3 regions of the Virgibacillus alimentarius genome follow, and region 2 is predicted to be linked to each of the others. Evidence: riboswitches for the same ligand, from Rfam matches in the RefSeq annotation. Region 2 holds a riboswitch; each other region holds the start of a gene.
What was found. A riboswitch is a leader RNA that binds a small molecule or an ion and turns the genes downstream of it on or off. The one in region 2 is predicted to bind S-adenosylmethionine.
Positions count from the first base shown of each region.

Region 1: it holds a riboswitch for S-adenosylmethionine, as region 2 does, so the genes downstream of both, J2Z81_RS10560 (YezD family protein) here and J2Z81_RS03940 (aliphatic sulfonate ABC transporter substrate-binding protein) in region 2, are expected to answer to the same signal.
Region 3: it holds a riboswitch for S-adenosylmethionine, as region 2 does, so the genes downstream of both, ssuE (NADPH-dependent FMN reductase) here and J2Z81_RS03940 (aliphatic sulfonate ABC transporter substrate-binding protein) in region 2, are expected to answer to the same signal.

Region 1 is NZ_JAGIKX010000020.1:39,019-51,498, reverse strand. It holds gene J2Z81_RS10595 (carbon-nitrogen family hydrolase) at 1-392, opposite strand, end outside; gene J2Z81_RS10590 (GntR family transcriptional regulator) at 415-1,083, opposite strand; gene J2Z81_RS10585 (N-acetylmuramoyl-L-alanine amidase) at 1,181-1,879, opposite strand; gene J2Z81_RS10580 (DMT family transporter) at 2,111-2,425, opposite strand; gene J2Z81_RS10575 (DMT family transporter) at 2,425-2,784, opposite strand; gene J2Z81_RS10570 (TetR family transcriptional regulator) at 2,889-3,461, opposite strand; gene J2Z81_RS10565 (CoxG family protein) at 3,684-4,142, shown strand; SAM riboswitch class I at 4,245-4,346, shown strand; gene J2Z81_RS10560 (YezD family protein) at 4,485-4,664, shown strand; SAM riboswitch class I at 4,675-4,785, shown strand; gene J2Z81_RS10555 (OsmC family protein) at 4,930-5,382, shown strand; gene J2Z81_RS10550 (C40 family peptidase) at 5,492-6,382, opposite strand; gene J2Z81_RS10545 (AI-2E family transporter) at 6,785-7,951, shown strand; gene J2Z81_RS10540 (M28 family peptidase) at 8,032-9,033, opposite strand; gene J2Z81_RS10535 (DUF4260 domain-containing protein) at 9,567-9,914, opposite strand; gene J2Z81_RS10530 (DMT family transporter) at 10,164-11,054, shown strand; gene J2Z81_RS10525 (hypothetical protein) at 11,202-11,363, opposite strand; gene J2Z81_RS10520 (Cof-type HAD-IIB family hydrolase) at 11,450-12,322, opposite strand.
Region 2 is NZ_JAGIKX010000003.1:147,831-155,627, reverse strand. It holds gene acsA (acetate--CoA ligase) at 232-1,902, opposite strand; gene J2Z81_RS03950 (ABC transporter ATP-binding protein) at 1,886-2,635, opposite strand; gene J2Z81_RS03945 (ABC transporter permease) at 2,651-3,433, opposite strand; gene J2Z81_RS03940 (aliphatic sulfonate ABC transporter substrate-binding protein) at 3,533-4,543, opposite strand; SAM riboswitch class I at 4,621-4,734, opposite strand; SAM riboswitch class I at 4,813-4,922, opposite strand; gene J2Z81_RS03935 (thiazole biosynthesis adenylyltransferase ThiF) at 5,054-6,070, opposite strand; gene J2Z81_RS03930 (thiazole synthase) at 6,067-6,834, opposite strand; gene thiS (sulfur carrier protein ThiS) at 6,836-7,039, opposite strand; gene thiO (glycine oxidase ThiO) at 7,072-7,797, opposite strand, start outside.
Region 3 is NZ_JAGIKX010000014.1:20,294-32,773, reverse strand. It holds gene J2Z81_RS08725 (type 2 lanthipeptide synthetase LanM family protein) at 1-2,021, opposite strand, end outside; gene J2Z81_RS08720 (class II lanthipeptide, LchA2/BrtA2 family) at 2,108-2,287, opposite strand; gene J2Z81_RS08715 (penicillin acylase family protein) at 2,631-5,027, shown strand; gene J2Z81_RS08710 (pyridoxal-phosphate-dependent aminotransferase family protein) at 5,096-6,265, shown strand; gene J2Z81_RS08705 (AEC family transporter) at 6,443-7,339, opposite strand; gene hprK (HPr(Ser) kinase/phosphatase) at 7,534-8,472, opposite strand; gene J2Z81_RS08695 (c-type cytochrome) at 8,584-9,528, opposite strand; gene J2Z81_RS08690 (LCP family glycopolymer transferase) at 9,809-10,801, shown strand; SAM riboswitch class I at 10,962-11,069, shown strand; gene ssuE (NADPH-dependent FMN reductase) at 11,241-11,795, shown strand; gene J2Z81_RS08680 (recombinase family protein) at 11,872-12,480, opposite strand, start outside.

The DNA.
Region 1 (12,480 bases), on a different contig from region 2:
ACCTTTTCTGTACCACCCGTGAGGTATTTATGCTCATGGAGCATGGGTACTAAGTGAATTTTGTCATACGTATATACGATCGATCCTTTACGGTCAACTACTACACTTGTATTATAAAATTTTCCGTCTTTTTTGTTTGCGATGGAACCACCGATAATATGAACGTGATGTTTTTTTGCAAGTTCTTGAAGAAAGGATGTCGTAGGTTCACCATTAACATCTGCGAACTCATCTAATTCCGGAAGCGTAAAGGCTGTCGTCCACATTTCTGGAAGAACAAGCACATCCGGCTTTTCGTTTGCCATTGTCTCCTTTGCCCAGTTGTTTACCTTCTCTCTATTCTTCTTGGGGTTACCAGCAATAATATCCATTTGATAAACTGCATATTTCATGATAAAACCTCCCGTTTCGTTTTCATTTATTATCCATAATCTTGTAAGAGTCCATTGTGTTATCTAAGTGGAGAAGTAACTTAGCACTAGCTTGCTCCTTGTTTTTTTCTACAATCGCCTGCACAATATCCTTATGCTCTGTAATCACTTCATTCATTCTGCCTTCTTTTCGTATTGCCTGATATCCAATTAAAACCGTTAGATCATGCAGCTTGCTATAAATTTCCTCAACTAAATTGTAATTGGTATAATGAATGATACAATTATGAAATTCTTGATCTAATTGAATAAATAATTCTCTGTTTTCATGAATAATAGCCTTATCTTGCTGAGAAATAATTTCTTCCAACCTGTTTATTTGTTCATTTGTTACCGTTTTCAAAAACTCCGTTAGTACTTCTTTTTCAATCGCTTTTCTAAGTAAAAATATTTGATTAATTTCTGAATTCGTAAACCCTCTTACTTTCACTCCTTTTCTTGGAACTGCAATAAGCAATCGGTCATAAACCAAGCCTTGAATGGCTTCCCTTACCGGAGTTCTTGAAATACCTAATTCATTCGCAAAATCCTCCTCGGTATAAAATTGATTCTGATTTAGCTTGTTCGATAAAATTGCTGATTTAAGTTCCCTGTACGCAATCTCATAGACTGTTTCTTTTTTAATAGGCTTTCCAAAATTTAATTCACTCATCTTACAATGCAACTCCTATAATGTATTATGTATACATAATACATTACTCTGTATACATTGTAAATAGAAAAGCTTACCAAATGGTAAGACTTTTCCATTATTTCACTCTGATTCGTGTCCCGATCTGCAATCTTTCTGGAATTACGTCAGGATTTAATTGCCTTAATTTTTTTACAGTTGATTGATATTTGATCGCTAAGTTCCAAAAAGTCTCTCCTTTTTGTATTACATGCATTTTTTTACTAGTGCGCTGCTTTAATCCGAGGGCTAACGCTAGTCCTTTTGTATGAGCGAAGGCAAGTGTATTCAAAAAGCCATCGCTTTTTAATTTACGTGCATCAGGCTCGTGATCAATGAATCCATTTTCTGTCAAAATAGCTGTCATCGATGATTCTCTTAACACATGGAAGTTTGCCTCTTTCTTCCCCCTGTCCTGCCATTTTGTACCTACGATTATTTCATCATGCACGTGGTTCCGAAATCGATTGGTGCTACGCTTATCTGCAAATTTCCCATTATAAATATACGATTCAAATCCTGCCCCTCTCCCTGCATTAAGATGAATCGACACAAAGCAATTCGCCCCCCAGTGATTTGCCATATTTGTGCGCTGCTTTAAGGTCAAATATTCATCTTTTGTGCGGGAAAGTTTAATAATTTGTTCCGCATACTCCCGGTTCAAATAATCCCTCATCTTTAGAGCAATCGTCAAGCAAACATCTTTTTCTTTAAGCCCATTACCAATAGCACCCGAATCTGCTCCTCCATGTCCTGCATCAATAAAAATTTTTTTCATCAAAATCCTCCTTTTATAATAGTTTCACTGTTACTATCGAAAGGAGGCACGATTACGGGGCAAATTCATCAACTCATGTTGTGACAAAAGTATTACCCGGGAAATAATATTAACGAAAGCTGTCTATTTTCCGTTCCTATTTATTCGTTAAATCGACAGGAACTTTTTTTGAAGCAAGAAAATGTCGACCTCTTTATCAATAGAGATCGACCTTTTTTAGGTTAATAGATGCTAGGACAAAGCTTTCAACCCAGTCACACCCACTATAATCGCAATTAAACTTATAATCCGAAAGATATTCTTCGATTCACCAAAAAAAATCATATTCATCAATACAGCACCTGCTGTGCCAATTCCGATAAAAACAGAATATGCGACACTCACAAGTAGGTGGGAAAAAGAAACATATAGGAAAGCAAATGAACCACCAAGACCGCCAAAATAGAGTACGCCATTACGAATACTTTTATGCTCACTGAATAACCTTAAACCCAAGACTCCGATCATCTCAAATATCGCTGCAAGTGCAATATACAACCATCCCATTAGTGCATGACCTCCTTACTACCTTCATTGCTTTTATTTTCCGACATTTCGTCAGCCAATTTCAGACCAATTACTCCTAAAACCAATAAAACCATAAACATCATTTTTCCACTTGTTAGATCACCACCGAAAATATACACGTCCATTAGAGCAGTACCCACTGTTCCTGCTGCAGCAAAAATGGCATACACCGTCCCGGTTGGTAACTGCTCACAAGCCTTTGTTAGAAAATGAAGGTCCATTATGATAAAAGTTATTATAAATATCCAATGCCACCATGCATCTGCTATATTAAATCCCAAAATCCAAACAAGTTCAAAAAAACTTGTTAAGAAAACATACATCCAAGCTTTTTTCATCTTCATTCACTCCTTCTTTTATGACTGACGTTCAGTCATTATTAAATAATGAAAGCATGGCGAAATACCATGTAAAAAATCTCTTCAATTAAATTAAAATAAAATTAGCTTTTAAGCGCATGTTTTAAAAAGTCTAAAACTTCTTGTCTCTTTATATTTGCAGCATTATCATCCTGATGGTCATACAAATAAGATTGTTCGGCGGCTGCTTCAATTAATCCTATGAGCAACGTAGCTGTATGCTCTTCATGAACTGTTTCGCGGATAATTCCGTCTGTTTTTGCTTTTTTTAGAAATCCACTCATCCATTTATAATAAGGCTCATAAAGTGTCTCCCATTCTTTTAAGTATTCACTTGACGCTAACCCCGCATAAATCAGAGCGAATATTTCACGGTACTCATTCGTGATATAAAATACAGCATCGACAACTTGCTCTAGTTGACGCGAAAAGGGGGAATCTTGCTGAACTGCTTTTTTAATTTCTTCAAGTGTTTTTTCTACCATTACTTGTGCGATTGAGGGCATGACAGCAAGCTTCGTTGGAAAATACAAATAAAAAGTTCCTTGTGCAATGCCAGCACCTTTTACAATATCAGATACTTTTGCCTTTTCGATACCCTTTTCCTGAAACACATCAATTGCTGAGCGAATAATGTTTTCCTTTTTATTATCCATCAAAACAGCTCCCAACTCATAATGACTGACTGTCATTCATTTTATCCTAATGAGGTATCATTGTCAATATGGTTACAGGTTATAGCCATATATTGCATCCAAAACATACGCTTATTCCATTTTCACAGATGCTTTCTTTGAAAATGTTCTATTCGCTTCCAAGCAGACATATACTCAATGGCAGCAATCAATATGGAACTCAACATCAAGGAGGTATTTTCTGTGCCAAAAGGTCTGCATGATTCAACAATAACCATTCCCATTGACTTTGTTTGGTCTTTTGTTAGTAATATGAATAATTGGGCACCCCTCGTACCCGGTTATATGGAACACGAGATCATTAATGATAGGGAATCAACCTGGAAATTCAAAGGTGACATCGGGATCGTGCAAAAAACCGTCCATCTGAAGATTGAGATTATCAAGTGGGAGGAACCTACGAAGGTCACCTTTCAGTTAACCGGATTAAGTGAAAACTTTAAGGGCAACGGTTATTTTTTAGCAAAAGAATTAAGTGGCCGTGAAACTGAAATAACCGGCTGTCTCGACATAACTGCTAAAGGAATGATGGCACCGGTCGTTAATCCCATATTAAAATCATTCATTCCAAAAACCACAAAAGAGTTTACCGAATCTGTTGTTGATAAAATGGCCAATGACATGCGCATTTTAGTTACATAACGGAGCGTAAAATGCATTCCGTTGCTCATTTTTAAAAGGAATTTGACAAATGGAAAAATTCCATGTATATTATATAAAATGATACAATTTCATATCAAAACTTTCTTATTCAGAGAGGTGGAGGGACTGGCCCCATGATACCTCGGCAACAGGCTATAAGGCACTGTGCCAATTCCAGCAAGTAGCTTACTTGAAAAATAAGAAGAGCAATATAAAAATGGATCTCCACCCTCTTCTTATTTTTAGAAGAGGGTTTTTGTTTTGCTGCTGTTTTGATCTACCGAATCTAAAACGATCGCATAAAAAAAGTCGATTGCTTAATTTAAAAGGAGCGGAACCATGATGAGTAAACTAACGCATTTACAATTTGAACACATCAAAACATCTCTTGAAAAAATGAAATATGGATCCATTATGATTACAGTGCAAAATGGGGAAATTACGCAAATAGATACAACAGAAAAAGTTAAGGATAAAAGACAGCCAGGCATTAAAACAATAAATAAGAACTGGAAAAATTGAATAACGCAGTTTCTTATCAAGAGAGGTGGAGGGAATGGCCCCATGATACCTCGGCAACAGGCTTAAACAAAAGTACTGTGCCAATTCCAGCAGACTATATGTAATGTCTGAAAGATAGGAAGAGGATCAGATTCATGTAAACCTCTTCTTATTCATCAGAAGGGGATTTTTTAATTCCCTTCTGATGAATAAGAAGAGAAAGGCGGTGAGCTTTTAAGATAAACCAAGTATTTTTATCAATATAATCAATGAAGGAGGACTTTTAATGGCTAATACTACATTTATCTCTGAAGTAAAATGGTCTGGTGAAGGAGTATTATCTGTTGCAAATGTCAATGGAAAAGAAGTTATTATTGATGAACCCAAGGAATTGGGTGGTACAGACAAAGGGGCAAATCCGGTAGAATATGTACTTTCTGCATTAGGGGGTTGCATTAATGTGCTTGTGGTCACATTTGCCCAAAAATTTGATGTGGAAGTAAATGGATTAGACGTTCAGCTGGAAGGCGATCTTGATCCCGATGGTTTTCTCGGAATCAATCCTGATGTCCGACCAGGGTACCAGGAAGTTCGCTACAAAGTAAACATTGATTCACCTTCGCCAAAAGAAAATATCGAACAGCTTCTTTCCCATGTAGATGCTATTTGTCCGGTAAAAGATACCTTAGCAGGTACTTCTGTCGTCAATGTGACAAATCAGGCTGCATCAGGCGTATAGAATAAGTAACTTAACTTTATTCTATCCATAAAATCATTAAACTTATATCATATCAAAAAGGACTGCATCGTTTTGACGATACAGTCCTTTATGCATTATTTTGATTGAATTAAAATGATTTAGCTCCGATGTATCTAGGGCCCCAATATGAATCATTCTTATTTGCATATTCCACACCCGTAGCTTCTGTACCAGCATGAATCATTTGGCCATTTCCAACATAGATTCCACTATGAGAAACCCCAGATTTATAAGTGTTTTCAAAGAATACAACATCGCCTGGGCTCGGATTACTTACATGTTGACCACCACTTGCCCACATATCTGCATGAGTTCTACCAACATTTACACCTTCCTGCTTGAGTACATAGGTAACAAATCCACTGCTGTCAAATCCAGCAGGAGTTGTACCTCCCCATACATAAGGTGTTCCTACTAAACTTTGTGCGGTAGAAACAGCGTCGCCAGAACCGGATAATGAAAGAGTTTGTGGTTTTACTTGTTGCTGTGGTGCTTCTTGAATTGTTACATCTTCATCATTCTCTTCTGGTGCATTATTTTCTTCTACAGTTTCATTAGTAGGAGTAGCATTAGAAGGATTTTGATTTAATGCATTAAACGTTGCTGGTCCTGCAATTCCATCAATTTGAATTCCACTGTTTCCTTGTAAATCTCTTACTGCTGATTCTGTAGCTGGACCGTAGATTCCATCAATATTTAGACTGTATCCGAGATTTTGCAATTTAGACTGTAAATCACTAACTGCTGGCCCGCTGTCACCCGGTCTTAACGTTGAAGCATTTGTCTCTTCCGCTTGTACTGCTTCCTGTGCATTGTTTTCTTCTACTTGCGTAGTTTCTGATGTCTGGTTCGCGCTTGTATCGGCAGCAGGGCCTCCGTATGCTAGTACACTTCCAGACATAATTGGTGCTAAAGCAAAAGATGTTGCCAAAACCGTAGTTACAATATACTTCCGAACAGAATATTTACCTTTAAACATTTATGTATCCTCCCATTTTTTACGTATACTATTGGTAGATTTTTACCGTTAGTACATATTCTAGCAAAAAATTCTATTAAAAAGGTTATGATAATAATACGTTTCGGTAACAAAATATGACAAAATGTTACAACTTCAAAAAAAGAGCCCCTATTTGAAAAGAAAATGTAATATTTTATACCTTTATTCGATATCATCCGAAAAAGATTGTCTATCTATGTCATTTAAAAGTAAGTTTTGTTGCTATCAATCGTTTTCCATTTGCCTACTACTTTTCTCTTTCGATCCAAGTAAACGTTCATCCTTTAAATCAACTCAAACAATTCAGAAGTGACATGCTCCGACACTTCATCTATAATATGATTAAGCAAAATGAAACACTCTTGTTAAAAGGTGATATATATGGAAAAGAAATCATTAACCCGATTTATGAAATTTATAGGAAGCAGGGACCTGATTTTTATCCTGATGGTTGTGATATTACTAGGAATAGCGATTTTTATATATAATAAAATTTCCTTTATTTTCTATCCGTTTATTGTCATTATTTCAACGGTAGCTGCTCCCATCATCCTTGCTTTTATTGCTTATTATTTAATGAATCCGATTGTCAATTTGTTGGAGCGTCTGCATGTGAAGCGAATTTGGGGAATTATTATTATTATTTTAGGAATTGCTGGTCTGTTAACAGGTATCATCCTGCTGATTGCCCCGACAATCCAATCTCAGATTAAGGATCTTACCAGTAATTTTCCGAACTATCTTCAGCAAATGAGTGAGGGATTCAGAGGATGGATTAGTCATTCCTTTTTAGGTCCTTTTTACGATGAAGGATATGAATGGGTTGTTACTAACTTAAGTGATCTGACCAGTAAGTTAAGTGAAAATCTCGGTGGTGCAATGGAAGGAATTCGAAATGTTGCAAGCACTGTAACCCATTTCTTTGTTGCAATTTTCACGTTTCCATTTATTCTTTTCTTCCTATTAAAAGATGGAACAAAATTTAAAGAATATTGCCTGCAGTTAATTCCGCCCAAAAACAGGAAGGACGTTAACCAAATTCTCCATAACATGGATGTACAAGTAGGCTCTTATATTCGCGGTCAAATCATTGTTGCTTCTTGCATTGGCATCCTTTTATATATTGGCTATTTAATCATCGGTTTGGATTATGCCATTATCCTTGCATCCATTGCTGCTGTTACCAGTGTTGTTCCTTACCTAGGGCCAATTATCGCCATTTCCCCTGCTATTATTATTGCAATCGTTCATTCACCATTTATGCTACTGAAACTTGCAATCGTATGGGCAGCTGTTCAATTTCTGGAGGGGCATTTTGTTTCACCAAATATTATGGGGCGCACGATGCAAATTCATCCGCTTACCATTATCATTGTTTTACTTGTTGCTGGGAATTTATTTGGAATCGTTGGTGTTATCCTTGGGATACCTGGATATGCTATTTTGAAAGTACTCGTTGTATATCTTTTTGGAAAGTTCAAAATGCGCTATAATAAATATTACGGTGAAAAATACGGCTATTATGAAATGGATAAACATAACACATAGATAGAAAATAGAAAATAACGTCCTTTTCTTCAAAAAGAAATCCGCGGAACTCAATTCTTCCGCGGATTTCTTCTGTTCTCTTATAAAGGACGGTCTTCATATGGTGGCTCAACTGGCTCAGGTGCCACATTTGAATGATCCAGAGCAGGCGTTTGTTTTCTTGCTAGTTGATAGATACTAGCTGAAACGACCTTTGCCACCTCTTCCATTTTCTCTTTGCTGATTTTATCAATTGTGTCTGTTGGTTGATGATATTCCGGCTCTAATGGTGCATAACTAAAAACCGCAGCTGGGATTCCCGCGTCATGGAATGACTGATGATCACTTCTGCCAACTTGTCCATATGTAAGTGAATCACTAACACGCAAGCTTGATGATGCTCCTGTATTTGTTATGATGTTTCGCTCGCCATCTACGGTAAACATGATCATTTCCCCTGCATTTTCACTGCCGACCATATCAAAATTAAACATGCCCATTGAACGATTCTTTTCATCTTCGGTTAATGTAGAAACATAATGCTTCGAACCAAGCAAGCCAAGTTCTTCTGCACCAAATGTCACAAAACGTATTTCAGATGTTGTCGGCATTTTGCTTAGAATTCGGGCTATTTCCATGTTCACCCCTATTCCCGAAGCATTATCACTTGCACCAGGTGATCCAGGAACCGAATCATGATGGGACCCTACGTAGATGATTTCCCCTGTGTCATGATTTTTATGTGCCTTTTTCGTAGCGATCACATTGTGGGAAGTTTTCGTCACAATCTCTCCATCTTCACGTCTTTGAAATTCAAATGGTTGAACTTCCACATCCAGACCATACGATTGATATTGGGATACAATATAATCGATCGCTTCTTTTTCTTCTTTTGTACCTGCCACACGGATACCAATATCAACAGACAGTTCATAAACATGATTATAAATCTTTTCCTTGTCAATTTTTTTAACAATCTTATTATCAAATGCCTGTGATGCTGGTTTGCTCGGTGGTGATGCTTCCACCTTCAGCGTGGTTGGTAATATAACTAGTCCAACCGCAACCAAAATGGTGATGAATAGTTTAGACAATTTCTTCATTCAATCCCTCCCTCATAGCTTAATAGAACATGTCCATCATATCATAAAAAGAATATTTTTAATATTGTTATAATGCTAAATAAGTAGACAATAGAATGAATCTGATCGTTAGAGAAAAGATGCACCGGATTAGGTGGAAAATCCTACTGTTACAACTACAGCTGGGTACTACATGGGCTTGGTAATAATTTTCGTTTATCTAATCACACTTTCAGAAGAAGGTATCGTTATCATTCTTATGTAGTTACCGGCGGCGTATTCCAATTGGTCGGGCTACTCGCAAGCTCGAGCCATTGATAAAAAAGCGAAAAATTTAGTGGGGAACGGTTTAGGAAAGTATAAGAAAGACTAAGTAATAGTTCCAATGTGTTACTTCGGCTTTCTTTCAATAGCTACTGCATGAATAATAAGTTCTATGCCCAAACCAACAGAGACAACATTTGGTAAAATAAACATTAATAGCAAACAGGCTCTACATAACTTTTGTGTTTTTTCTTCATAATGGAATTCCTCTTCATATTAATAACCGTTTATTATACCCGATTGAAATGTGTATCCTTAAATTCACTCGGATATTTGAGTCCGTAACCCAATGTTCGATCCAAACCGATATGAGCGGATAGGATTAAACCTAATGCTAATATCCATTCCAATGATGATATTACTGCGACCATGATCAATATAATGGCTAAAATATATGTATGAAACAAGTTATAACAGATAGAGCCAGTTCGATTATTGACCAAGTAACCGAGCATTGATAAGTCAGGACTAAATAATAACAAAATAAATAAAAGCCAACTAAATTGATTCTCAGAATAAAAATATACACTGATTAGTAGTACAAAAAGCCCTTCCAAATGAAGAAATAATTTAATCAATCGTTTTCCCCCTTTGCAGAATGTAATCTTCCATTCATCTACTATATATAAATACTATATACATGAACTTTCATACTATTAAAATTATAACAGATTAACTGCACCACTTGATTTTATTTTTCGATTCGTAAAAGACTTCCCTAATCTTTTTTTCCTTCAAACCTCCTTCAACCCGCTTCACTACCAAAAGCATCTTTTTTGTATTAAGATAAGACAGGTGAGGAAACATACGATTAATTGGAGGAGCTTATGAGTGACAAAAATAAAGGAATCATCTTGTTATTATTATCAGCGCTGGGATTTGCGCTTATGGCGGCATTTGTAAAGCTGTCAGGCGATGTGCCAACCGTGCAAAAAACACTCTTCCGCAATGCTGTGTCAATGATTATTGCATTCGGCTTTGTGAAGCATTATAAAGAGCGATTGTTTGGGAAACGAGAAAATCAAAAAGCGCTTTTACTACGGTCTTCCCTTGGTGCGCTGGGAATCATTTTATATTTTTATGCCATTGATCATCTTGTTTTGTCTGATGCAGATATGCTCAATAAAATGAGTCCATTTTTGACAATCATTTTTGCAGCCATTTTCTTAAAAGAACATGTAAGACGTTTCCAGATGATTTCGATTATGATCGCGTTTGCAGGAACGCTTTTCATCATAAAGCCTGCATTTAACGTAGATACTGTACCGTATTTGATGGGAATCCTTTCAGCAGTGTTTGCTGCAGGGGCATATACAGTACTGCGCGTACTTGGAAATAGGGAACAATTTTATACCGTAGTCTTTTATTTTTCTTTTTTCACTACGATGATTTTATTGCCATTTGTTATCATTTTTTATGAACCAATGACTGTAAAGCAGTGGATTTATCTACTTGCAGCTGGGGTGTTTGCAACTGTTGGGCAATTTGGAATTACGGTAGCGTACAAATACGCACCAGCGAAAGAAATATCCATCTTCTTCTATTCAACAGTTGTTTACTCAGCTTTGATCAGTATTGTCTTGTTTGGCCAGGTTCCAGATGTCTGGAGTGTGATCGGATATATCAGTATTTTCGGTGCCTCTCTCTACATGTTTATAAAAAATAATCATGACGATAAAAAACTTACAAAGATGATGAAAGAAAAACACCAGCACTAATGGATTGCACCCCAAAAGTTAAATTCTTTTACTCTAACTTTTGGGGCGATCTCCGTGCTGGTGTTTTTTTATCCTTGAGCCTAGCAACATGTTACTTCCTACTTTTCATAATCCTCAACGACCCACGATCGGAAGTAATGTTCTTGCCTATTTAAGTTGCGTAATGGGTTCTTCCGATTTATCAACATTTAGATTCATAACGCTATTATCATGTTCATTATTATGGCCAAGCGCATGTTCATTAAATTTATCCATAAATTCAATCCACTCTTTCTTCGCATCTGGCTGCTTGTTTGTTTTTTCATTCATACTGCATCCACTAGAATAATCGTTAATAGAATACTAATAGAGATTATGTTCTTCATGCATTACATACCTCTTCCTATATTTTATAACTATAACGCTCCTTGTTCCTGAAGCACTTCATCGATTGCTTTTGCCACCCCGTCCTCTTCATTTGTACAAGTCGTATGCGTACAAATTTTCTTTATACCTTGTTCGCCGTTTTCCATCGCTACCGACCTTCCAACAATTTCCAGCATTGACTGATCATTATAATTATCCCCGATTGCCATCGTTTCGTTTAAGTCAATCCCTAATACGTCAGTAAATTTCTTTAGAGCAATTCCTTTTTGTCCATTTCGGTCGGTAATTTCCATATTAAATTTTCCAGATGAAGTTACGATAATCTCTTTGGTCGAATGAAGTTTCTTTTGAATCGATTTTAGTTTTTGCCTATCTTTCGAGAACGATATCATCTTAAACAATTGTATTTCTTCGCGTTGAAAAAGTGCATGAAAGTTATCGACAATCGTTGTATAGCCTTTTTTCAATCGTTCATTCGCCATCGCCCGTATCTCACTTTCTTTAGCTTCTACGTTCATCTGCTGATAAACGTCAATAATGACACGGATGCGTTTCTTGGGATCGATGGTAAATCCCCCCTGATTGGTATGTACTTCCGTATAAATATGTTCATCATCCAGGATATCTATGATATTCGATGCAATTTTTTTATCAAGGGATAAACCGGCAATCAACTCGCCATCAGCTCTTCGCACTTCGGTTCCATTCATACTGATGATGGGGCACGAAAGGTCTGCTTCTTTCAGCATATCTGCTGCTTCTCTATACGCACGTCCTGTTGCAATCACAACTTCGATTCCTTGTGTTTGTGCTGCTTTCATAGCTTGTTGGTTGAGGGGGCTGATTTCCATTTTGTTGTTTAGCAATGTACCATCCATATCAATTGCGATACATTTAATCATCTATTCCACATCCTGTCTCTGCCTATTTGGTCAATCTTTCATTATATGATTCTATTATACAAAATTTAGTATCTATTGCACGCTGCCACTTCAGGTTGATTGATACACATAACGTTAACCATTTATTATTAACAGGATGTAAGAGATCACTTATCATA
Region 2 (7,797 bases):
TAATAAATTTTTTAATTAATAATAATAATCATAGCAAAATTTCATTTATTGTCAACATATTTTGATATAATAATTTGAAAGAAAGAATTTAAATCGGTTGCTCAAATAAGTTCACACCTTCTTGCTCTTATATAAGAGTTTCATATTTCACCAGTTATTTAAATACTCTTTTCCCATCTATTTAATCAACTTAATTTATAAAGTAGCCCTAAATTTTATATATTTGTACATTTAACTGATTCTATATACTTCTTTATTCTTTAATTCTCTGCGAAGTATTTTTCCGCTGATTTTTGTTTTTGGTAACTTATCCAGCACTTCAATTTCTCTAGGAGCTGCATGTGCTGATAGATTATTTCTTACAAATACACGAATTTCTTCAAGTAACTCTTGGGACTCTTTATAGCCAGTTCGTAATACAATAAATGCTTTCACTAACTCCCCGCGAAGTGCATCTTGTTTACCAATGACCCCCGCTTCTGCCACTGCCGGATGTTCAATGAGTTTACTTTCTACTTCAAAAGGGCCGATTCTCTCCCCGGCTGAATTAATCATATCGTCGCTTCTGCTATGAAAAAACACATAGTCTTCATCGTCTTGAAAAGCCATGTCACCAGATACATACCAGCCTTTATATTTAAAATAAGAATTGAACTTATCTTTGCTTCCCCAAATCTCCTTCATCAAACCGGGCCACGGTGTACGAATAGCTAATTGTCCAACGGAACCACGTGGTAATTCCTTTCCGCTTTCATCTAATATTCCTACTTTAATCCCTGGAAATGGCCTTCCCATTGATCCTGGTTTAATAGGTTCTGAAGGTAAGTTTACAATCAAATGTCCTCCGGTCTCAGTCATCCACCATGTATCGTGAATACGAATTCCTAGTTGATTCCATGCCCAGTGAATAACCTCTGGATTTAAAGGCTCACCTACACTTAGGACGTGCCTTAAGGAGGAAAGATCATATTTTTTCAATAAATCACCTTGGGATAATAACATTCTAAAAGCAGTTGGCGCACTGTACCATGTGGTTACTTTTAATTCTTCTATTATTTCATACCAATTTTCAGCTTTAAAACGTCCTCCCTGAATGACGACTGTAGCTCTATTTAACCAAGGAGCAAATAAGCCATATACACTTCCTGTTACCCATCCTGGATGAGAGGTACACCAATATACATCATCGTCTTTAAGATCCAACACCCATCTACCTGATTCATAATGATGAATCATAGCACGATGAGCGTGCAAAATCCCCTTCGGTTTACCAGTTGATCCACTTGTATAGTGTATAATGAATCCGTCTTCTAAATGAACCCACTCGATAGTCGCCTCTATATTTGGAGTATTATAAAAGGAATCCTCCAAATCCTCTGTAAACAAAATTGATCGGAGGGAAGGAATATCTTTATTAGAAACGCGATTAATTAAGTATTTATCTGTAATAAGCATTGTTGCACTACAGTCATTCATCCGATCTGTTATTGCTTCCTTCATAAACGCTTCAAATAACGGTCCAGCAATTCCACCAATCTTAATAATCGCTAAAATAGAAATATAGCATGCAGGGGTTTTAGGTAGTAAAACAAACACTCTATCTCCTTTTTTCACGCCATTTTCTTTTAAAACACGAGCATAATGATCTGTTTTTTCTTTAACTTCTGCAAATGTTAAAACTTCTCTCTTATCACCATTTACGTACTGAAGTGCAACTCTCTCTCCAAAACCTTCATCAACATGTCTGTCGATCGTTTCATAAGCAATATTTACTTTTCCTGTTTTCCAAAAACTTAATTTTTCTGCTGCATTATTCCATGAAAATGATTCGTTTATAGCTTGGTAATCTTGTAAATTATATGTACCTGTAATTGACGGAAGCTCATTATTTACTGTAGACATGTTCATCTCCTCCTATTAAATTTAAGCTATCTAATATCTCTGTTTTAAACTCTGCGGATTTCCTACTGCCTCTTTTTCTAGGACGTGGTTCGGCTAATCTAATTTCTTTAGCAATTTCTCCTGGATGACCGCATAAGATAATAATTCGATCACATAAATAAATTGCTTCATCAACATCATGGGTAACTAACACCATTGTGGATTGATAACTTTCCCATACATCCAGTAATAAATCTTGTAAATGCATCTTGGTGAATGCATCCAACGCACTAAATGGTTCGTCCAATAATAGAATTTCCGGAGATGTAATCAAAGACCGGGCGATTGCTACACGTTGGGCCATTCCTCCAGAAAGCTGTTTTGGATAAAGATGTTCACTTCCAGCTAAGCCAACATCTTTCAAATATTGCCTTGCACAATCCTGCTTCTTTAGCTTGCTCCCTTTTAATCCAAACGTAACGTTATCCATTACTGTAAGCCAAGGCATTAAACGGGGTTCTTGAAACATAAAACCAGTATTCTTATGCATTCCTTTTGATATATAATCATTTATAACTATTTCTCCACTATATTCATTATCCAAGCCAGAAATAGCACGTAATAACGTACTTTTTCCACAACCACTCGTACCTAAAATACCAATAATTTCTCCTGGATTTGCAGTAAAAGAAATGTTTCTAACAACTGTTTTACCATTAAATGTTCGGCTAACATCTTTCATTTCTAAACTCACCATGTATACCTCCCGCTATGATTTCATTAAATTGTCCTGCCAGTGTAACGCTTGTTTTTCGATAACTTTCAAAATCCAATCGAAAAATTTTCCGATAATCGCAAATAAAATAATACTAGCAATAATTATCTCGGGAGAAAGTGTATTCTGGCCTAGAACCAACAAGTACCCTAGTCCTTCACTGGCCCCCATCAATTCTGCAGCAACAACAAACATCCAACCGAGTCCTAAACCACTTCGCAAACCAACGAGGAAAGAAGGCAATGCTCCCGGCAAAATGATCCTGCGAATTAATTGAAATATATTTAAATCATAAATTTTTCCGACTTCAATTAATTTTCGGTCAACTCCAAGTATTCCGCTCACAACATTAAGATAGACAGGGAAAAAGACACCAACTGCTATCATTGTTATTTTAGATGGCTCGCCAATTCCCATCCATAAAATGAACAATGGCACCCATGCAAGCGATGGAATAGAACGAAAAGCTTGAATCATTGGATCAAATAATCGCTCTGCATTTTTATAAAAGCCAACAAGTGACCCTAATAGGACAGCAGCTACTGTACCAATTAGAAACCCCATCAAAACACGATAGGTTGTAATTCCAATATGATCCCATAAAGTTCCTTCCTGTGCCATTTCTTTAATGGTAATTAAAATCGTTGTCGGTGCTGGGAGTTGGTAAGTTGGGAAAAATCCTACTCGACTTAATCCTTCCCACGCAATAATTAGAATAATTGGAATGAAACTTCCTAAAAGAACAGATTGAAGATTTTTTGACTGCTTCTTTTTCATTTTTTCATTACCTTTGATGCGCTCTGTAACAAACACAGATGCTATTTCTTCTTTATGCTTTGCCAATTTTATCCTCTCCTTTAGAATAGAACTAATTATCTACTCAATCGTTTCTTTTGCAAATGAGGGGTCAATTAGCTCTATAACAAGTTTTTCGACATTTGCATCCTCATCAATAACTTCTCCGTTTTGTAACACTTTACCAGCTTCTATTAAAGATCTTTGCTGATCTTTACCAGGAACTGGTCCAGAAAAATCATTACGTTCTAATTGCTTTTGTGCTACATCTACTGGAATACTTGCTTCTTCCGCTAGGATTTCTGCTGCCTCTTTAGGATTTTTAATTGTCCAAGTTCTTGCTTTTTCATACACCTCAATGACACGACTGACATATTCAGGATACTGTTCAACAAAACTCTCTCTTACATTTAAAAAACCGTATGTATTAAAATCTACGTTCCGATAGAATAACTCAGCATCAGATTCTATTTCTAGTCGAGCCATGTGAGGGTCAAGGCCAGCCCATCCATCCACAGACCCTGAAGTTAGCGCAGATGCCCCGTCCCCATGCTGTAGATTAACAATCTCAACATTACTGGCTGAAACCCCCTCCTCATTTAATGAACGAAGTAAGAAGATATAAGGATCTGTACCCAGTGTTGCCGCAACCTTCTTTCCTTGTAAATCATTTATACTTTCAATCTTGGAGTCTGCACGGGAGACAAGCGCAGTCCATTCCGGCTTTGAATAAATATATACATTTTTGATTGGCGCACCATTTGCCTTAGACATTAATGCAGCCGCACCTGCTGATGAACCAAAGTCAATACTGTCGCTATTTAAAAACTCTAATGCTTTATTGCTGCCTTGACTTAAAACCCACTCTATCTCAATACCTTCTTCTTCAAATGTCTCTTCTAGCCATCCAAACTTTTTAAGAACCAAGCTAGTTGGTGAATAATAGGCATAATCTAACCGAATTTTTTCTGGTGTACCTTTCGAGCTTGTTTTTGAAAAACATCCCATAGTTAGGAATAGTAAAACTCCTATTAGTCCTATTAATGTGAATTTTCCGACATAATGCTTTCTAAAAATCCTTTTTTCAAGCATTTTACCCTCTCCTTTTTCTATAAAATAATAAATAAAAACCCTCTTCCTAAGAAGAGGGTTAAAAAAACTATTCTCTCTTCTCATCTACCAGGAAATATCCTGCAGGAATTAGCACCTTCATAAACTATTTAATCTAGCCTATGGGTTGCCGGGCATCATTGGGCCAGTCCCTCCGCCTCTCTGGATAAGAAACTTATTTATAAATTTATACGAATAACTACTATACTAAAAAAACCTCTCAGATAAGTTAGAGAGGTTCATCTATTCTCATCTTATCTTCCTAAGCATCTTGCTTAGCTGGATTTAGCACCTATTAGGTATAGCACCTAATGGTTGCTGGGTATCATCGGGCCAGTCCCTCCACCACTCTGGATAAGATTTATTTAATTTTATTAACTAATGATAATTCAGAGTCTATCACAAGGAATTATTTCTGTCAACACTGTTACTGTAAAAATATGAATATTTATAAGGTCATGCATAATCTAGAGAGCTTTGAAGAAATTCTGTTCATCCCAAATAACGATGATAAAGTGTTTTGGCTTCCGATATATTCTTCGTTCCATGTATAAGTGTACGACCATCCTGAAATAGAACGAGCCGCTTTTTTTCAACTGTAAAAGAAAGCAGAAATGGGTTTTGTTCTACCTTCCCCATAGATGACAATGTCTGAGCTATCGTTTCTAAATCACGTTTTTCTTTTTTGGCCGGACGAATTTGAACAGAATCTCTTCCACAAAGCACAGCTGATTTTGTTTGATTTTCATAATCAAGGAATGGGTACGTAGGATGAACGCCGCAGGAGGTGCAATCAGCTTTTCTTAAACTAGAAACATTGATTTTTGATTCTTCGTTTTTCCAAAGATCAAAGGATACTAATTTTTCTCTTCGTGCGCCCCAATCTTCTGTAAGTATTTTTAGTGCCTCGGCTGTTTGATACACTACGACCATATTAGCTGCAGGACTGATGATCCCCGCGGTATCACAGGTCAGTCCGCCAATAGGCACAGTTTCCATCAAACAATGTAAACATGGTGTTTGATTTGGAATAATTGTAAAACTAATACCATAGCTCCCGACACAAGAGCCATAAATCCAAGGCACCCCATATTTCTGTGAAATATCATTAATAATCATCCGAATATCAAAATTATCGGTAGCATCTATTATTAGATCAACATTTTCTATTAAGCTTTCAAATTCTTGCGGACCGACATCTAAAATATGGGCTTCTATTTCTACCTCAGAATTAACTTGTTGGAGCCGCTTTTTGGCAGCAATTGCTTTTGGTATACGCTCTATTGCGTCTGATTCAACAAATAGCTGTTGTCGTTGTAAATTACTCCATTCAACATAATCGCGATCCACTATCGTTATTTTTCCAACACCCCCGCGGACAAGTGATTCCGCATTACCTGTGCCAAGAGCCCCTGCTCCCACGAGTAACACATGCTTTTTTTTTAGTCTTCTTTGTCCCTTTTCACCAATCGGAGCGAACAGCGTTTGTCTGGAATAACGATCATTCATCCGATACTCAGCCCTTCCATTGGACTGCTTGCTGTTGCTGTTCGTTTTTTAGGAATTCTTCCAGCTTCATAACCTAAGCGGCCCGCTTCAATTGCGAGTTTCATCGCTTTAGCCATTTTTACTGGGTCATCTGCAGCAGATACCGCTGTATTTAGTAACACAGCGTCAGCTCCTAATTCCATCGCTATTGCAGCATCAGCAGGAGAACCAATACCAGCGTCGACAATCACTGGAACCTTTGTTTGTTCAACAATAAAACGTAAATGAAGCGGATTAATAATTCCTTGACCTGATCCAATTGGTGAAGCTCCCGGCATGATCGCATGGGCACCAAGTTCTTCCAGTCTTTTAGCAAGCACAACATCATCAGAAGTATATGGCAGAACTGTAAAACCTTCTTTGAGCAGTTCCTCTGTTGCTTTTAATGTTTCCACAGGATCCGGAAGCAACGTCTTATCGCAACCAATAACTTCTACTTTGATCATATCGCAAAGCCCTGAGGCTTGAGCTAGTTTAGCATGGCGTACTGCTTCTTGAGCTGTTTTTGCACCAGCTGTATTTGGTAGCAAGTTAACTTTATCTAAATCTATTTTTTCAAGAAAATTAGGTTGACTTGGTTCATAAATGTTCATGCGCCGGACAGTAAATGTTAAAATTTCAGATTCTGATACCTCTACGGCTTGTTTTTGAATATCAAAATTTGGATATTTTCCTGTTCCTAATAGTAATCTGGAATGAAATTGTTTATCGTTAATGGTTAGCATCTCAACCGCCTCCTACAAATTGGACTAATTCTATTTTGTCACCTTCAAAAATTTGAGTTTTTTCATGTGCATTTTTATCTAAAATCGTGTCATTATGTTCCACAATGATGACAGGGTTGTTTATGTTAAAATGATCAATAACTCCTTTAATTGTACGCACCGAATCAGGTACAGTTACAACCTCCCCGTTTACTCGCAGATTCACTTGCTCACCTCCTCTACACTACGTTGTTTTATTTAAAAAGGGGCTTCTATTTCCTCTCCCTCAAGAAGTTTGGCCATATTTAACCCGGTAATAGGTGCAAGAAGTATTCCATTCCGGTAGTGACCTGTAGCAATCGATAATCCCTCAAACAGCGGGTGTCTTCCCATGTATGGTGTTTTATCAGCTGTTTGCGGCCGAATCCCAGCCCAAGATTTTTCCCACTGTGCACAGGTTAATTCCGGAATCAGTTTGATAGCGCGCTGCATAAGCTGAACGAGGCCCTCTAAATGAACCGATTCATCAAATGTATTTGCTTCTTCGGTCGCTCCAATAACTAGCCTTCCATCTGGTTTTGGCACAATATAACAACCTTTTGAGAATATCGTTCGTATAACCGGGCTCTTTTTAACCCGGACGGAAAAACATTCTCCTTTTACTGGATACGTGTTCAACTTTATCCCTAATTGACTTAGTAATTGTTCACTCCACGCCCCCCCTGTTATAACTGTTTCATCGGCAAATATTTTGCCTATCATCGTTTGAACGCCTATGATTCTATTTGTTTCTTTAATAAAACCACAAACCTCCGTATGTTCCATCATTTCTGCTCCCAGACCTATAGCAGCATGAGCTAATGCTCTAGATAGATTTGGTGGGGAAACATTTCCATCGTTTGGGATATACATAGCCCCTTTTATATACTCAGAAAGGGAAGGTTCCCACTCTCTTAATTCGTTTGGAGCTATCCAAGATGCACT
Region 3 (12,480 bases), on a different contig from region 2:
CATGTTACGTCATTTTCGGTACTTCCCCAAACCGCTTCACCAGCAACATGGTCACCTATAGCATCAGATAACTGAACAGGATTATTTATTCCTTTAATCTTCTTTAGCAGTTCTTGATCCCTATGAATAATATTTTCATCGGTTAATGTGGAAACCGAGGTTGTTATCCATTTTTTTTGCTGCATAAGGTCTAATGAATGAAGGGATTGTATTTTTTCTTTTATCAAATCCCAACCGCTGACATCCAGAAAATTGGTAATCTCCTCTCCTTTTGAGTTCCAAATACTTTTACTATTAATTTTCGTATAAAAGTATGGAACATCCCCCCTCAACAAATCTTGTACTTCAGAGTGTGTTATTAAAAAATGTTTAGAGGATAGATTACTGTAATTCCAGAATAAATCAAACAATCTCTGACGTTCTAAACCATGCTGCAAATAGTCTGTGTGTTCACTTGCTTTTAAAAATTTTGCATAGACGTGGGTGTTTTTAGCAATATACCGTATTCGGTTATTCGAAAACCTTCCTAACAAGCCGTGGTCATGTACCAAATCATCTTTATGATTTAAAAAAAGTTTATACAACTTTTCAAAACCTTCTAATATATATTTAAGATAAAACGCTGGATTGATGATTTCATTATTTATTACAGGTCGATTTTTCTTGTTCTTCATGTATGCATTTGTCTTTTCTATACTTATGTTGGGTGTTTTATTGTCTTTTATATATTCAGATTTGCCAATATACTGCCCTTTACTTCCTCCTACTCCGCTAACCTCAACATTCATACTTCCATCAGGTTTATACTGAATAGGTAGTAGTCCGGTACCTAAAGTCGACTTCATTAAAGTCTTGATAGCCTGATGTTGGGCTGTATTTTGTTCTTCCATTGGCTGCAAGGGATAACATATAGACTCTAAATCTATTAAATATGGGTGTTCTCCGTGAGCAATGATATTCTCGAAATGAAAATCCACAGCATTAAGAAGATAAAGAATGCTAAGATAACCACCTAAGCGTGTATAAAATCGCTTAACCTCCTCTTTGCTACGACATTCCTTGTATTCTATAAATTCCTGCCAACCATAGCTGCCTTTGTCTAAAATATTTAATTTAGCAAATGTAATGTCCCTTAGTTGGTCATTACACCAATTGATTAGATTTTGAAAACTCAGGTCTGTGGAAAGGGGTCTAGGTTTGTAAACTAGTTTCATTCCGTTTTCGAAAGTTAACATACTAACCATTTGCCCATTATTATGAGTATCTCCAGCTCCTGTTTCAATATTTATGAGAGGTGACGTGAAGGGGGTTACTATTTTATGTATTTCATCAAAATCATTATTAAATCGATTAACTAATTTCAGTTGGTGATTCAAACTTGATTGGGTAGTTTCTGTCAGTAGTCTGGCCAATACAGGGTATTCGCTAAGAAATTTCAGCACCCCTTCATAAGTGCTTAATTTACTTTGGATAAAATAGGCGAACTGATCTTCGTCGTTTTCTCCCGTAAGCTCTCCTTTCAGCCTGGAAATATTAATTTCTAAAATTAACGGTTTTACAGTTTTTGGGCTCAATTGATTCTTGATGTTAGAAATAATTGATTGCTTGACCGCATCTATACATACTCTACTACTAGATATAGTATTGTTTTGAAAATAGATATCAATTTGCTTTGAACTAAAATGAATAAAAGGTTCAACTAGACATTCGAAGATAGTTTTGCCTGAAGTGGAAATATTTACATCATTTGAGAAAATCTTTTCAAACAACTTTATCCATTCCAAATCTGCCGTTGGAATGTCATTTCTTTCTTTTGCATTTAAGATATTGATAAATTCTTCTATAGTCATATTTGCTTGTTTTAGTCTATCTTTTAAGGTTAACTTACTAAAACCAGTTTTCTTCATCCATTTCTGTAATGCTTCGTCCTTATCTCTTCCTTCAACATGGCTTATTGTTATCTCTTCTAGATATGCTGCAAGATTAAATTTATCCCATGGATTTTTTTTAATAGTTTCCATCTTCCAACTCCTCTATCTCTTGATATAAAGAATGTGATATAAAGAATGGATGAGAAGCACTCATCCATTCTCTAATGATGTGTTTATTAATCACAAATTGTTGTCGTTAATATGATTACACATGGCCAAGTTGTCTGTGGATTAACATCTGAACCACCTACTGCTGCTGCCAGCTCTTCCTCTGATACTTCTCCTACTGGACTTTCAAGAACACCTTCCATTCTCATCTCAGGATTTTTCCATGCAGTTTCAATTTTTTCGAACATTTTTAGTTTCCTCCATTTCAATAGAAATTGTATTATCTCTCCCGGGATATTTATATTATATGTTAAGTAAACATAACATTTCAAGTCTTTTTCAGATTTTTCATAGAAATAAAAATTATATTACTGTTTATTTACATCTAGTAAGTAAACTCCCTAGCTATAAAATGACACATTCTTTTTAGATGATTTAAGTTATAATTAGGTTGTTAAAAATATAAGTGACTACATAAGTGCCAAATAAAATAATAAATGTAAGCAACCAATGTCTCCTCTTTTATATTTCAGATAATTTGGTATTTTCCATAAAATAAGGTAATATATGGTTAGAAAGGGGGGGAAATAGATGGAAAAGCCATCAAAACAGACGCTACTTGAGCCAAGGAAAAAGAAGAGTGCCCTTAAGATTAGTCTCATTACGCTTGGTGTGCTGGTTGCGCTTGGTCTGATTGCATTTTTTGTGATTAATGCGTACATAAATAAATCGATGGCGCAATTAGAAGGAACGCTTGAAGTGCCAGGCCTGAAAGAAGAGGTTGTTGTTCTGATAGATGAAAATGGTGTGCCGCATATTCAGGCGGAGAATGAACATGATTTGTATATGGCGCAGGGATATATTCAGGCGCAAGAACGGATGGTTCAAATGGAGCTCTCAAGGAGACAGGCATCTGGTACGCTGAGTGAGGTTGTCGGTGAGAAGGCAGTCGACACAGACAAGTATTTTCGGACGCTAGGACTAAGACGGGCTGCTGAAGAATCGTATGATTTATATTCGGATGAAGCAAAACAGGTGCTCACGTGGTTTGCGGACGGGGTCAATGCTTACATGGATGACGCCAAAGAAAAGAATCGTCTCCCTGTGGAATTCACATTAATGGGAATGGAGCCAGAGACGTGGACACCACTGGATTCGCTGACCATTGGAAAGTATATGGCGTTTGACCTTGGGGGGCACTGGGAAAGACAGGCGTTCAATTACTATGCGCTCAACCAATTGGGTAAAGAAAAGGCATATGAACTATTTCCAAGTTATCCGGAACATAAGCCCGCTATTATCGATGAAGGAGAGCTGGAGGCAGCTAGCGATAGGGTTGATGTGGAGAAAAGTTTTGCAACGGCGATTATTCCACATGCTTTTAACGGAAGCAATAACTGGGTGGTAGCAGGAGACAAAACAAAAAGCGGGAAGCCTTTGCTTGCAGACGATCCCCACTTAGGACTAGCCACACCTTCCGTCTGGTATCAAATGCACCTAGAGGCAGATAATGTCAATGTGGAAGGCGTGATTTTTGCCGGCGTCCCCGGAATTATTTTGGGCCATAACGAGCAGATTGCATGGGGCGTGACAAATACAGGGCCTGATGTACAGCAATTATATATAGAAAAAAGAAATGAAGCGAATCCGAATGAATTTTTATTTGAAGATGAATGGGAAAAAGCAGATGTCATCGATGAACCGATTCAAGTAAAAGACGGGGAAACAATCGATTACCAAGTTACCGAAACGCGCCATGGACCGGTGATCTCTGAATTCGCTGAGGAGAGCGGAAAAGATATTGTCATGTCTTTAAGGTGGACTGCACTGGATCCGACAACGGAACTTCAAGCGATTTTAGAAATAAATAAAGCGAAAAACTGGGATGAATTTGAAAAAGGTTTAGAACATTTTCTGGCACCGGCGCAAAATTTTGTTTTTGCTTCCAAGGATGGAACGATTGCATATAAAGCAAATGGAAATATTCCAATCTATGAAAACGGAGATGATGCATTGCTTCCACTGCCTGGATGGGAAAAAGAACAGGAGTGGGACGGATACATTCCTTTTGATGCATTACCGCTTGTAAAAAATCCGGAAAAAGGTTTTATTGCGACAGCGAATAATAAAGTAGTCGGAGATGAATATCCTTATCACATCAGCAATGTCTGGGCGCAGCCATATCGATATGAGCGCATTGCCGAAGTGCTGGATGATGGGGACAATTTTACCTCCGAAGATATGATGCATTTACAAATGGATCAAATGAATTTGCAGGCAAGAGAATTCGTGCCATTGTTTGAAAAAACGCTGAAAGATGCTGATTTAACGGATAACGAGAAAAAAGCAATGGATGCACTCAAACAATGGGATTTCAAAGACGATGCAACAGAGGAAGCACCGCTTATTTTTCACACATGGATGAATGAAATTGAAACCGTTTTATATGACGAGGAAATTCCTGACGGGATGATGGAATTATTTACTGGAAGTGGACAGACGACAGACCAGTTATTGAGAAAAGGGGATGATGCGGTTTGGATAAGGGAAAATGGCGGTCTTGAAAAAGTATTGCATACCGCATTAGAAAACAGCCTAAAGCAATTAATCGAAGAACACGGGGATACACTTGCCAAGTGGGAATGGGGAGATTATCACCAAGTGACGTTTTCTCATCCTTTATCAGAAGCCAGTTCGATTTTAGCCTTCTTCTTTAATCCTGAAGACCCAATTCCTGTTGGAGGAAGCAGTGTCACTCCAATGGCGGCAAGTTATGACACCGAAACAGGAATTGTTGATCATGGTGCATCCTGGCGATTTGTCATTGACGTTAAAGACATGGCAAAAGGATATCACATCGTTGGACCAGGCCAGTCCGGTCATTTCAAAAGCAAGTGGTATCACGACCAAACAGAAGACTGGGTCGAAGGAAATTACCATGTAACCGACCTAAAGGAGAAAAAAGGAAAAGAACTTATCTTATATTGAAGGTGCCTGTCACTTCCCGAATAATGTCGTTTTTTGTCGAAATATAAAATTAACGGAGGGGTATTGTCATGAGAAATAAGGAAATGTTGTTGATTCCTGGACCAACGCCCGTCATTGATTCGATCTATGATGCGCTTGGTCAGGAAACATGGAGCCACACGGATCCACGGTTTGCGGAGATTTATAAAAATGCAATTGAGCAAACCAAACAATTGCTTCAGACGGATGGAGAGGTTTTTGTGATCGGAGGATCCGGTACATTAGCAATGGAAATGGCGATTCTGAATACAGTATCCGCGGGGGAAAAGCTTCTAGTCGTCAGCAATGGCTATTTCGGGGATCGCTTTATGAAGTTAGGTGAGGCATTTGGTATTGATATTGACGTGGTACAGGCTGCGTGGGGCGAGTCCGTTACCGCAGCAGAAGTAGAAGCGAAATTAAAAGAAGATACGTATAAAGCAGTGACAATCACGCACGCAGATACATCAACAGGTGTTGCTGCCGATTTAGATGAGCTCGTTCCGGTTATTAAAAAGCACGAAGCACTGGTGATTTTGGATGGTGTTTGTGCTACCGCTGCGATGGAAGAGGATATGAGCAAAGGACATGGCCTAAACAATGAAAAGATTGACGTTATTTTAACAGGGTCACAAAAAGCAATTGGCGTACCACCAGGCATTGCAGTAGTCGCCTTTAATCAGAGTGCACTGGACGTCCGCAGGCAAATGAAGCATGTTCCGGCTTATTATACAGATATTTATAATTGGCTGCCGATTATGCATCAACCGCAAAATTACTTTGCTACACCACCTGTCAATTTAGTGTACGCCTATAACGAAGGGATGAAATTGGTGCTGGAAGAAGGCATGGAAAAAAGGCATGAGCGCCATTTAAGGTTTTCAAAAGGTGTAAAAGCGGGATTAGCGGAATACGGAATGAAAGCATTAGCGGATGAAAACGTAGCTGCAACTACATTAACCTGTATCCTATATCCAAAGGGAGTGGAAGACACTCAGTTCCGAGCTAAACTAGCAGAAAAAGGAGTTGTCGTCGCAGGCGCTCTTGCACATTTATCAGGAAAAGCCTTCCGGATTGGACACATGGGCAACACGACAAAAGAAATGCTCAAAGAGGCAGTGCGTCTCATTGGAGTCACACTGCAAGAAATGGGACATGATGTAAACATCGAAAAAGCACAAGAACAATTTGAACAAGCATTCAGCAAACAAACTGTTTAGGTGCCTGTCACTTCCCGATTTTTGTCATATATTGTCGAATGATAGATGTAAAAATACTCCTCATCCAAATGTTCGATGAGGAGTATTTTTTGCCTCAGCATAGTTCCCTCCGCCCTCCTTACATGACGGGGAGGATACATGCGTTAGCAAAATTTCTAATCCAAGCAATTCGAATTCCTACACAACGATATTTAATAAAATACTTAGTGTAACAATACTCACTAGTGTCGAGATCAAGGTAATACTCGATACAAGTTCTGGCTCGGTATCGAATTCGATCGCATACATCGTTGTTGTCGCAGCAGTCGGCATCGCGGAAATAATAATGAGAACGGAAGCAATAATCGGATCCATATCCACCATGAATACAAATAGCGCAGCCACGATAGGTGCGACAATCATTTTTAACGTTACCGCTGATGAAACAACTTGCCAGTTAAGCTTCAGTCCAGTTATCGAACCAAGTTGCATGCCAAGTACGATCATCATGACCGGGATTGCCGCGTCCCCAACCATAGACATCGTGGAGTGGACGGCTTCAGGGATTTCCACGGAAAAATAATGAAAAATAAATGCGATCATTGCAGCGTAAGTTGTTGGCATTTTCATTACGTTTTCAAGTGCCCGCCTCATTCCGCTGGTGCTTCTGGATGCATAATAAATGCCGAAAAAATTATTTTGCAAAGCCTGAACGACAATGATAAAAACGGAATATGGGACTGCTGCTTCCCCTACACTAAACAGCACAACAGGCAATCCGTAATTTCCCGAATTCATGAATCCAGTTGCAAGAATCGACGCGCTTTCGATCTGGGGTTCCCACTTGAAAATTTTTGCGAGTATTTTATTTAGGAAAACCATGATATAAAATAAAACAAACATATAAACGAGGATAACGATAAATCCACGATCAAACGTAGATTCATATAGAGTTGTAAATACTAGCGCAGGTGATAGAATGTACAGAGATACAGCAGAAACCGACTTTACATCCAGCACCCGGATCCGCTGCAGGATAAATCCCGATGCAAAAACAGCCATGATTGGTAAGATAACACTTAAAAACAAACCCATTTTTTAACATCTCCATGAATAGAACTAAAGAATAGTTTAGCATATTTAGAGAATAATGTGTTTTTATGTCCGTTGAATCATGGATGGCAATCGTTGATAGCATACATTTTTGTAAGAAAAAACTCCGTACATAACATAAAAATGATCACGGGCGCGCACATTGCCCCTGATCATTTTTCTTACCAAAGATATTTCTAATGAAAATCCTCACCCGCATTCTCACTTGCTTCCGCTTCAACCCGTTCCATAAACTCTCCCATCGCACTATAACCCTGCTGCTGGAGATACCAGTTGTTCGCAGCGGCTTCAATGAGTCCAGCTACATCTCTTCCCGGTTGCAGCTGAATTTCAATAAATGGAATAGGTACCCCCATATATTCTGAATACTTTTGCTCGAGTTCCAGTTCGTTATTTAAATCATCCGCTTTCCATTTCGTGAGTTTGATATCTAATGTAATTCTTGTCTCATCCTGGAAAGCTTTGCGTCCGTAAATACGCACTACATTTAAAAGCCCGATACTGCGCAGAGCAAGAAATTCCCTATTTGTTTCGTTATGTGTGCCAAGTAGGGTCTGTGGACTGAGTTTTTTTAGCACAATCATATCATCTGCTACCAGTCGGTGCCCACGGCGGATCAGTGTATGCGCGGTTTCACTTTTGCCAACGCCCGAATCCCCGCGCAAAAGGATGCCGATCCCTGAAACATTGATACAAACACCGTGCACCGCTGTCTCTTCTGAAAGGGTTTTAATCATATGCGCATCTACCTTTGGAATAAATTCGGCAGTTGATTCCTTAGTCCATAATAATGGGATGCCTTCCTCGGTGCAAAACTTTGTCAAATACTCTAATCCCCCTTGTCCATGAGTAACAATAAAACATGGAGGGCGATACTTTACAATGTTTCCAATCCGGTGTTTTCGTTCTGCTTTCGTTAATTTATGTAAGTAGGTGATTTCTTTTCTGCCCAGCACTTGTACACGGTCCATCGGGAAAAAATCAAAATATCCAACAAACTCCAATCCCGGCCGATGTGCCTTTGGCTGGGTAATGTTTCGGTCCAATTGCTCCTTACCAGCAAGAACCTTCAAAGAAAACCTTTTCACCAAATTCCTTATTGTAATCCTCTTCATATCCGTAAACACTCCCAAAATAACTATATCACGGATAGGGGTCCTTGTCTAAAGAGGTCAGATCCCGCCTGAATTTGTCGAATCATCAAGAGGGATCTGTCTTTCTAAAAACTACTCTTCTGAAGGTACAATCGCTTCAATTTCGGTCCAATCGAATGTGCCTTCTTTGATTTTATCTTTGCGTTCTTTTGTAATGATATCCGTTGGTTTATCCCCTTTCGGCCAATCATCATCATGTCCTTCCCATTCGGGTCTTTCCTTCGATAAAATAAATGCAGCAAGGTCAGCAGCTTCTTGATCTGTTAAAGGATCTTCACCGCCAGGAGGCATATTATTTTGGATAAATCCTGCCATTTTTGACATACGCCCCATGCCAGCACCATCATTGAAAGAATTTTCTCCCCAAAGGGCAGGACCAGTATTTGGATCTATCCCTGAACCATCTGTAGCATGGCATGTCATACAGTTCTTTTCTTCATATAATGCTTCTCCATTTGCTACATTTGGCTCCGGAATTTCTTCCATTGTATTTTGCATGCGCCAAGGAATATCTTCTCCAGTCTCTATTCCCTCAGAGATGTAACTCAAATAAGCAACAATAGCACGCATTTCTTTACTTTCATGGTCTATTTTTTCCCCGTTCATACTGCGAAGCATACATCCATTAATCCTGTCCTGAATGGTAAAGACAGCATCTTCCCGCGGACGGTACTGCGGGAATTGTGTCGTAACCCCTACCATCGAGGATACTTTGTCCTTCCCGCCATCAGCATGACAGCTTTGACAGGACAGCTCATTTCCAACCTCCTCTGCCAGCACGGTGTTTGTTTCATTAAAAACTTTTTCGCCGTACTGGATCATCTCGGTCATTGGATCATCTTCATCCAAATCCTCAAGTGATGGTGGATCATAGGCGAGTTCCTCCTTTCCTGTTTCTTGTTGGTTGCCCTGGGTTTCAGTTTGGGCGTTTTCATTTTTGTCTTTAGAACATGCAACAAATATAAGTGTAAGTACAACGAATAGTAGGGAAATTTTCAACATGTTCGATCTTTTCATTTCTTTTTCCTCCCTAAATTGAATTTTCCTTACACCAATATTTTAACAATTCATAATTAACCTGTGTGAATTTTGGCAACGCTATCGCCCGGTGTGCGAATATAGTCATAAAGTAGCCATAAAATAGACAAAAAGGTGCCTGTGACAAAAAGGTGCCTGTCACTTCCCGAATTTTGTCGAAGGATATTTGTAGAAAATATGCTAAAATGCTCATAATTTCGTTTCTAATATTAGCTAGATTGTGTATAATAAGAGAATAGCAGATTCACGAGCAAGACAAGTGATTATAAAAAATAAACATTTTGCTGAAGAAAGGCAAATTTTTTTATGTACAGAAGGGGAATTGAATAATATGGGAAGGTCAAAAAGAAGAAAGTCGAAAAAAATCTGGTTAATTCCACTGGCAATCCTACTTTTACTTGTGTTAGGGATAGGTGGCTATGCTTTTTCTCTCTATAATAACGCGAAGAATACCGTAAATAATAAAATGCATGATCCGGTAGATTCGATTGATTTAAATGAAACGAAAAAGAAAATTAAGGCAAGCAAATCTCTAAATATCCTGTTAATGGGTGTTGATGCCAGAGGAGCTGATAAAGGCCGTTCCGATGCCTTAATGGTCCTAACGCTAAATCCTAAGACGGACAGTATGCAGATTGTCAGCATTCCCAGGGACACAAGAGTAGAAATAGCTGGTAGAGGAACACAGGATAAAATTAACCATGCCTATGCATTTGGCGGCGCTGATATGGCCGTTAATACGGTAGAAAATTTCCTTGATGTTGACATGGATTATTATGTAAGCATGAATATGGAAGGAATGGAAGAGCTCGTCGATCAACTTGGCGGTATTACAGTAGAAAATGATATCGAATGGCAAGATAAAAAGTATCATTTTACCAAAGGAACGACAGAGTTGGACGGGGATAAAGCGATGCATTTTGTCCGCATGCGTAAGCAAGATCCAAATGGCGACTTTGGAAGAACAACGCGTCAGCGCAAGGTCATTCAGGGAATTATTGATAAAGGTGCCAGCATCGGATCTGTGACGAAGTTTGACGGCATGATTGATATCCTTGGAAATAATATGGCTACAAATATGGACTTTGATGATATGAAAAAGCTGTTTTCCGATTATAAAAATACAAGAAAGAAGACGGAGAACTATCAGATGGAAGGAACCGGAACGAACATTGGCGGAGTCTACTATATGCAGGTGGATGACGCAGAAATTCAAAAAGTGCACAGCATGATTAAAGATATGAAAGAGTGATCGAATCCAAAGAAAGCTTTCGCAGGACGAAAAAGAAGTGTTAGCATTTTTGGAGACAGACTCCGCTCGAAATTTTGTTGAGTATTTTCTAGGAATATGCATATGCAAAAGCTGTTGACTTAATCAGACGACGGTGATATGATAAATCACAATTCAATAATTCTTATCAAGAGAAGTTGAGGGATATGGCCCGATGACACTTCAGCAACCTCTGATTCCGATCAGAAAGGTGCTAATTCCACCAAGTATTATGCTTGGAAGATAAGAGCGGACACGGACTGTAAATCGTAACCCTCTTTTCTTCCGGGAAAAGGGGGTTTGTTATTGGCAAAAAACCGTATCGATGAAAATCGTTTAAGATGTTGTAAACTTAATTCCAACTAAATCAATGTGTAATATCGAATTAAAAATTTAATCACAGAACAGGAGGGATGATCGTATGAGCGAAGTCATTCTATTATCCGGAAGTCCATCTGAACATTCACGATCACACCATGTACTGCAATATATAGGAACATTGGTGGAAGCGGAAGGGTATCGTATCAAACATATTTCCATTCGAGATATTCCAAAGGAAGATCTATTTCTAGGAAGGTATGACAGTCCCGCTGTTGCAGAAGTAAGTAGAACGTTAGAAAAAGCAAGTGGGGTTATCGTTGGTTCTCCCGTTTACAAAGCAGCATACTCTGGCGTTTTAAAAGCATTACTGGATCTGCTTCCGCAAGATATCCTGCAGCATAAACCGGCGCTTCCTATCATGACAGGCGGTAGTCCATCCCACATGCTGGCACTGGAATATACATTGAAACCGGTGCTCGCTACATTGAAAGGACAGACATTAAAAGGGGTTTATTTGCTTGACCGTCAAATCGATCGCAAACTGGAAAATCCGATTGTGGATGAAGATGTTTTAAATCGAGCCAAGAAGCAGGTGCAGTATTTAATCAGTATATTAAAAAAGCAGGAAGCCGCTCTGAATGCTTCCTATCTATAAAAAGATTGATGAGGAGGTATGCCATCGTGGTGAAAAAAAGAATTTTGTTAAATGCGTTTGAAATGAATTGTTCCGGTCACCAATCATGTGGAATGCTGTGTGTTGCTCGTAAAAAAATAGAAGATATATAAGGGTCCGAGAATCGGTAATGGATTCTCGGACTCCCATCTTCTTTTATTTCAATTTTTTCTATTAGTTTGTGGAGCATTTCTTCATCAAGGATAGGGTTTTGAACAAATTGTTCAATTTGTTGGATTAGTTTGGTAAAATCAATCTTTTGCTTTTGCTGAAGTAATCCCATTTCTAATTTAACCTTTTCCTCATTTAGTTTTGCAATCTGATTTCCATTATCTTCAATAAGCAATCTATATTCATCGTCATGTATTTCACCCCGTATTTTCATGCGAAGTGCAGCAGTTTTGTCTTTCTTGATGTTCTCAATCTCCTTGAGAATTTTAGCAAGTCGCTTCTGATCACGCTGAACGCAAGTTGTTATCTTTTTCTCAATATTTTTTTGAATGGATTTTGTGGAAAGCTCCGAAAACATTTGTTTTATATCTTCTGAAATTGCCTTAATCAAAACATTTTCCCGTACAAGATGGCTTGAACATTGTGTATGGCCATGTTTATTATATGTTCCGCAAATATATCCTTTGCGATTTGCTTTAAAGTGCATACTCTTACC